Regions from separate parts of the Brevibacillus sp. HB1.3 genome, predicted to be linked through region 2. Evidence: riboswitches for the same ligand, from Rfam matches in the RefSeq annotation. Region 2 holds a riboswitch; the other holds the start of a gene.

Region 1 (3,415 bases), on a different contig from region 2:
TCGTATCCAACTCCAGTGAAGGGAAGATTTCACCGCGCTCCTCAATCATCGAACGTCCACCCCAGCGGAATGTTGGAGGATTGTCTCTCAGCCAAAGATCTGCGGCAGCCGCACGCCCGACGTGATCCTCGATCTCTCGAATAATCTCTTCGTAGGATTCGTTCGGATAAAAGTGAACGGTAATCCACAGGGCGCAACGGTCTGCGATGAACGCAGCGTGCCGGCCTCCCTCGATGACTGCGGGATTGATCGTATTGCTGCCAGGCGGGAAGCCGGGATAGGACTTCATGACAGCCCAGTCCCGCTCCAGCTCCTGTAGTGCGGTGATCACCTTCGTCATTTTTTCAATGGCAGAAGCTCCCCGGACGCGTCCGCCTGCATGAATCGTCTGTGCACGCATCCCGTCATGCAGCGTCGTCGGACTCTCAATCGTGATCCAGCCTGTAATGACCCCGCCCTGCCCTTGCATTTGCAGATTGCTCGTGTCCACTACAACGGCGTAGTCAGCCTGATAGCCACGCTCGATAGCGACCAATGTCCCCGCTTCACCTGCTTCTTCTCCGATGACGGATTGGAAAAGCAGATCGCCTTGAAGCTCGATTCCGTGTTCGCGCAGCATTTGGATCGCAAACAAGCTCGCTGCGAGTCCGCCTTTCATATCCGCAACCCCACGGCCGTACAGGCGCCCATCCTTGCCGTGTGTCAAAGCAAAAGGTGGATACGTCCACCCCGTGTCATCACCGACTTCAGCCACATCGATATGCCCGTTGACAATCAAGCTGTTTGCGTGAGTCGAAGCACTCCCTGATAAACGACCAACAATATTGTCGTCTCCCGGATATACCGTCCAGCGATCTACCTCGAATCCCATCGCTTGCAGCCTGTCGGCGATTGCTCCTTGTGCGGCATCGCTATTTCGCGCGGGAGGACTCACAGTCGGATGAGAAACGAGCTCTGCCAATAAAGCGAACAGCTCTTCTTTGCGGCTGGCGATCGATTCTACCGCTTCTGTCAGTCGATCCACGCTACTCAATCATCCCTTCGACCGGGCTGCTCGCGGACGCGTAACGCTTTTTCGCGATACGGCCTGCCAAGAAGCCTTTGCGACCTGCTTCCACGCCGAGCTTCATCGCTTCTGCCATCAGGACAGGATTGTCAGCGAGGGCGACTGCTGTATTCAACAAGACACCATCAGCACCCAGCTCCATCGCTTTCGCGCAGTCTGCTGGCGAGCCAATTCCTGCATCTACGATAATCGGTACTTTGGCATCCTCAATGATAAAGCGGAGGTTGTTTTCGTTGACAATCCCTTGCCCGGAACCAATTGGTGAGGCACCTGGCATAACCGCATGTACGCCAACCTCTTGCAGTCGTCTGGCAAGAATCGGATCGTCATTGGTGTAGGTCAGCACGATAAAGCCTTCTTCCACCAAGATTTTCGAAGCCTCGAGCGTGCCAATCGGGTCAGGGAGAAGTGTTTTCGGGTCTCCAATAACCTCGACCTTGATCATGTCACACAGCCCAGATGCTTTAGCCAAACGGGCTATGCGCACTGCTTCTTCTGCTGTATAGGCACCTGCTGTATTTGGTAGTAGGGTGAATTTTTTCAAATCGAGTTGTTCCAAAAAGTTCGGTTCTTGCGGATTTTCCAAATTCAAGCGACGAATCGCAAAGGTCAAAATTTCTGCTTCCGACACCTCTACCGCTTTCCCTTGTGTATCCAAATCAGCGAATTTACCAGTCCCCAGAAGCAAGCGGGAGCGAAACTCGTACGATCCAATTTTCAATGTATCCATCATGATGATCATCCTCCTCCGACAAAATGAACGATTTCTATGCGATCTCCGTCTGCAATCGGTGTTTGTTCGTACGCAGAGCGATCAATAATGTCACCATTTCGCTCAACGACGACAATCTTCTCTTGCAGGGAATAAGAAGCGAGCAAAGCCCGCACTGTCGTGATCTCTTCCGCCAACTCTACTTTTTTCCCATTCAGCTGAACAATCATTGATTACCTCCTTCTACTGGAAAAAAAACGGCTTCTCCCGCCTGCCTGAGTCGATTCAGACAAACAGAAGAAGCCGTATACCCATCCCATCTCACCGGACGAATGGCATAAAAAAACCATCCGCCTCGGATGGTTGAGTGTCATCTTATCATGTATGCACGCAAACAAGCATAGTTCCGCTCGGTTGCGACACCGTGATACTGATTCCAAATACCTCTTCCTCCGCTGGCATGACCCAGGTCAGGTTCAACGGTCAGTAACACACTCGTCACAATCTCAGCCAACGTTGCTTGGCTCCCGTTTGGTAGTAAAGCTATGCAATTGTCGTACATTCGAGTACTACAGTACCACTCTATTTCGTGTTTGTAAAGGCTTCCTTGTGCATCTTTTCCAGCTCAACGAGACAGCGTTCTGCCCAAGCTGCCATTTTCGAAAGCTTTTCCATTTCTCTCTCCATCGCTTGGCGGACAGATTCCTTGTAGTCGGGAATCGCTCCATTATAGCGAATGAGCCCTTGGACAGGCGTCATGAATTTTTCCATGTACGACAGTGCTGGGCGCTGGTGAAACAGCGGCACATCTACTTCGTAGGAAGAATGCAAATCGCCTTGCGTCGGGAATTTGGTAACTGCCAGCACCTTTACCAGCAGCTTCGAATCGTGGATTTCCAATACTTCTGCAATATATTCACCCGTTCGCTGCGAAACGCGAACGATATCTCCCGGATTCCAGTTCATCGCGGTTTCCTCCATTTCTTGAATCGAATGCATTTACAAAAGTGAAGCTTCTAGCAGTTTGCGTGCATGCAGCAGTACTTCTTCCGCATCCACTACTGCCTGACCGCCCCCCTGTGCCATGGCAGGATTTCCCCCACCTTTTCCATTAATGACCGGCAAGGTTTCTTTCAACACTTGATTGATGGCTACCTTGACTTCTTGCCCACGCCCAAACACGATTTGCATTTTGTCTTCGGTAGTAGCAGCCAAGAGGCAAATTGCATCTGGGGCCAAAGCGGTAGCCAGCTGTGCGAACTGCTGAAGTTGTTGAATGGTTTTGTCTGTGAAGGTACACATAATGAGGCGCGACTGACCGAGTTGGCTAGCAGCCGCTAGTTGTTGATTGACTTCCACTTCCAAGAGCTGCTTATCCACTTCTGCCAATTTTGCCTTTAAGGTGTCGCGTTCTGCAAGGAGGCGTTCCGTCTGTGCGATCAGTTCGCCTTCATTGGTTGCGAGCAGCTTCGCTGTATCGCGAACGACAGCTTGCTTTTGGTTGTAGTCCCGCAAAGCTCGCCAGCCACAGATGAATTCCAGACGAATGTTCCCGCGATGTCGCTCCCAGCCCAAGATCTTGATCATCCCGACTTCGCCCGTGCGCGCAGGATGTGTTCCTCCACACGGGTTGTAAT
Region 2 (3,415 bases):
ACCCCGATTAAGTACACGAAAATGTGCCCGCACTGTCAACGAGAGGTCGATACGAGCGAAATCGTCCGTGGCTTCGAATACGAAAAAGGACATTTTGTCATGATCGACGATGACGATCTGGAAGCCATTACCCCAGAAACACGTAGAGCCATTGAAATTATCGACTTCGTAGACTTGTCAGAGATCGATCCCGTTTATTTTCATAAGAGCTATTTCCTATCTCCACAGGACACTGGCGAAAAAGCATACGCCTTGCTGCGATCCGCTATGGAACAGACAGGAAAAATCGGCGTTGCACAGGTGACGATGCGCAATCGGCAAAGCCTGGCCGTTATCCGACTGTATGAACATTGCATCATGCTGGAGACGATCTTTTATCCAGATGAGGTACGTCCCGTTAGTCAAGTGCCTGCCTTGCCTGAAGCCGCTGTACCGTTGGCCGAAAACGAACTGAAGATGGCAACTGAGCTCATTAGCAATATGACAATCCCTTTTGATCCAGCAAAATATACGGATGAATATCGATCCGATCTGCAAAAACTGATTGAGAAAAAATTGGAGGGTCAGGAGATCGCCACTGCCCCTACAGTGGCAAGAACCAATGTTATCGATCTCATGCAGGCCCTAAAAGAAAGCTTGGAATCTACAGCTGGTCAAGCCGCTATGCCCATCAAAATCGAGCCAGAACCAACTCCGTCAAAGCCTGCGCGAAAACGCACCACCGCTGCCTCCTCGTCCGAAAAAGAGCAGGCAGCGAAAAAGGCGGCGCCAGCCAGTCCCAAAAAGACTACGACTACTTCTACAACCAAAACACTCCGCAAAAAGAAGGCTACTACTGGTTAGCTACACACAGCAAAAAAACCTGCCCACACTGGACAGGTTTTTTGGTATTCCCATGACGGAATCTAACTAGGCGCCATTTTTCTACACGGTTCAATATGGATATGAACGGCGTTAATACGGTGAATCTTGCGCATCTGTTCTTCAATTTTTTCGGTGATGGTGTGACTCTCCACCACATTCAGACCTGGATCTACATGGATCACAACATCAACCAGCACGCTGCTTCCATGGTAGCGGGCTTTGATGTCACTAATATCCCTCACCCCCGAAATCGAGGAAATTGTAGCCCTCAGGTCCGCGAGTTCGCTTTCGTCAAAGCCATCTGTCAAACGGTGGGTTGCTTCCCTGAAAATATCCCACGCAGTCTTCAAAATGATGAGACCAACAACAAAAGCAGCTAACGGATCCAGCCAATTCAATTGAAACTGTGCGCCAGCCACCCCGATAAACGTCCCGATACTGACGAATGCGTCTGAACGGTTGTCAGCGGCTGCTGCATCTAGTGCTTGGCTGTTTGTTTTGATGGCGAGTTTTTTATTGTAGCGATAGACGAAAAGCATAATGACGGCGGTCGCAAGTGCTGTCCACCCTGCCAACAGGTCAGGAGCCGAATGTTTTGGGTCAAATAAGGATGGTACAGCATTCGTAATGACCTGAACTCCAACAAATAGCATAATAAATGATGCGACAAGTGCTGAGATCGTCTCGGCCCGGAAATGGCCATACGGGTGATCTTTATCAGGTGGTTTCCTTGCGATACGCAGCCCGATCAAAACAGCAATCGATGCGACAACATCTGTTGAGTTGTTAAGACCGTCGGCCATTAAAGCTTCTGATGCAGTGACATACGCAACTCCTATTTTTAGTACAGAGCAGAAAATGTAGGCGAAAATACTCACCCACGCTCCACGTTCTCCTTGTTTTAGATCCGAATAAACATCCATACCTCATCACCTCAAAATACTTCTCCATCCTGCTTCGACAACGAGGAAAATCAAAGCGCTGGAAGCAGTTGCTTTTTTTCGAACTTCATCGTAACAGATCGGAATCATGTGGGTCTACAGAAACAGTTTTAGTCCGGTTCACGAGAATAGGGAGGAGGAAAATGTGTTGCACACCTGCAATTTCCTGCTGGAAAATTTCCCTTGAAATTAGATGGACTTCCCGTTATCCTATTCTTGCAATCCAAAATAAAAAAGCACGGGAGCTTGGGATTCACCAGGCTGAGAGGATGGTACTGTGCCATCGACCGTTGAACCTGAACTGGGTAATGCCAGCGGAGGAATGTCATATACGACACGAAAAGATGCGCGTATCTTTAGGATACCCGTTTCTTCTCTACTCTCGCGTTGGCGTCGCATGTTGTTTATGCGGCGCTTTTTCGCGGAAGTTTCTTTCGCCTCCCTAACGGTTCTCACTTTCGTGCAACCAAAACAAGGAGGTTTTTTTATGTCATTGGTGTCATCTTTTCCAGGTAGTCGCAAAGTATACGAAACAGGTAGTCGTGCGGACATCCGTGTCCCAATGCGCGAGATTTCCCTTCATCCTACCGAAGGATTGTCTGGCTCCACACCCAATCCTCCTCTTCGCGTGTACGATACGAGTGGCGAGTATACCGCAACGGGTTACGTTCCTGACATTCAAGCAGGACTGCCCTCCGTTCGCCATCAGTGGATCGATGAGCGAAATGATGCGGAAACGTATGTCGGTCGCGAACCACAACTAGTCGACGACGGCATCCGAAACGAAGAAAAGGCTACCACCCTTCCCACTTTCCCTCGAGAGGACTACAAACCAAAACGGGCAAAGCCAGGGAAAAATGTTACCCAGCTTCATTATGCCCGAAAAAATATCATCACACCGGAAATGGAATACGTTGCTATTCGTGAGGGTGTCTCCCCTGAATTTGTACGGGCAGAAATCGCCGCTGGACGTGCGATCCTTCCTTCTAACGTCAATCATCCGGAAAGCGAGCCGATGATCATTGGCCGCAATTTTCATGTCAAAATCAATGCCAACATCGGAACGTCAGCCGTCAGCTCTTCGATGGAAGAAGAGGTCGAAAAAATGATTTGGTCTGTTCGTTGGGGTGCCGACACCATTATGGACCTCTCGACGGGAAAACATATACATACCACGCGGGAGTGGATTATCCGCAACAGCCCCGTTCCAGTCGGTACTGTCCCGATTTATCAAGCACTTGAAAAAGTTAATGGGAAAGCCGAGGATTTGACATGGGAGGTTTACCGAGACACCTTGATTGAGCAGGCGGAACAAGGCGTCGATTACTTCACGATTCATGCTGGCGTTCTTTTGCGCTACATCCCCATGACAGCGAACCGTGTTACCGGCATCGTCTCTCGCGGTGGGTCCATTTTGGCCGCATGGTGCCTGGCCCATCATGAGGAAAACTTTTTGTATACGCATTTCACTGAAATTTGCGAAATCCTGAAGGCCTATGACATTTGTGTATCCCTCGGGGATGGACTGCGTCCTGGCTCTATTGCGGATGCGAATGACGAGGCACAGTTCGCGGAGCTTGAAACTTTGGGAGAACTTACAAAAATTGCGT

What was found. A riboswitch is a leader RNA that binds a small molecule or an ion and turns the genes downstream of it on or off. The one in region 2 is predicted to bind thiamine pyrophosphate.
Region 1: another riboswitch for thiamine pyrophosphate. It lies ahead of thiS (sulfur carrier protein ThiS); the one in region 2 lies ahead of thiC (phosphomethylpyrimidine synthase ThiC).

What each region holds. Positions count from the first base shown of each region.
Region 1 is NZ_JABMIT010000001.1:958,353-961,767, forward strand. It holds gene HPY31_RS04515 (acetylornithine deacetylase) at 1-1,033, opposite strand, end outside; gene HPY31_RS04520 (thiazole synthase) at 1,026-1,799, opposite strand; gene thiS (sulfur carrier protein ThiS) at 1,805-2,008, opposite strand; TPP riboswitch at 2,209-2,319, opposite strand; gene kapB (kinase-associated lipoprotein KapB) at 2,361-2,744, opposite strand; gene HPY31_RS04535 (alanyl-tRNA editing protein) at 2,778-3,415, opposite strand, start outside.
Region 2 is NZ_JABMIT010000003.1:411,501-414,915, reverse strand. It holds gene ku (non-homologous end joining protein Ku) at 1-843, shown strand, start outside; gene HPY31_RS09615 (cation diffusion facilitator family transporter) at 906-1,787, opposite strand; TPP riboswitch at 2,034-2,146, shown strand; gene thiC (phosphomethylpyrimidine synthase ThiC) at 2,293-3,415, shown strand, end outside.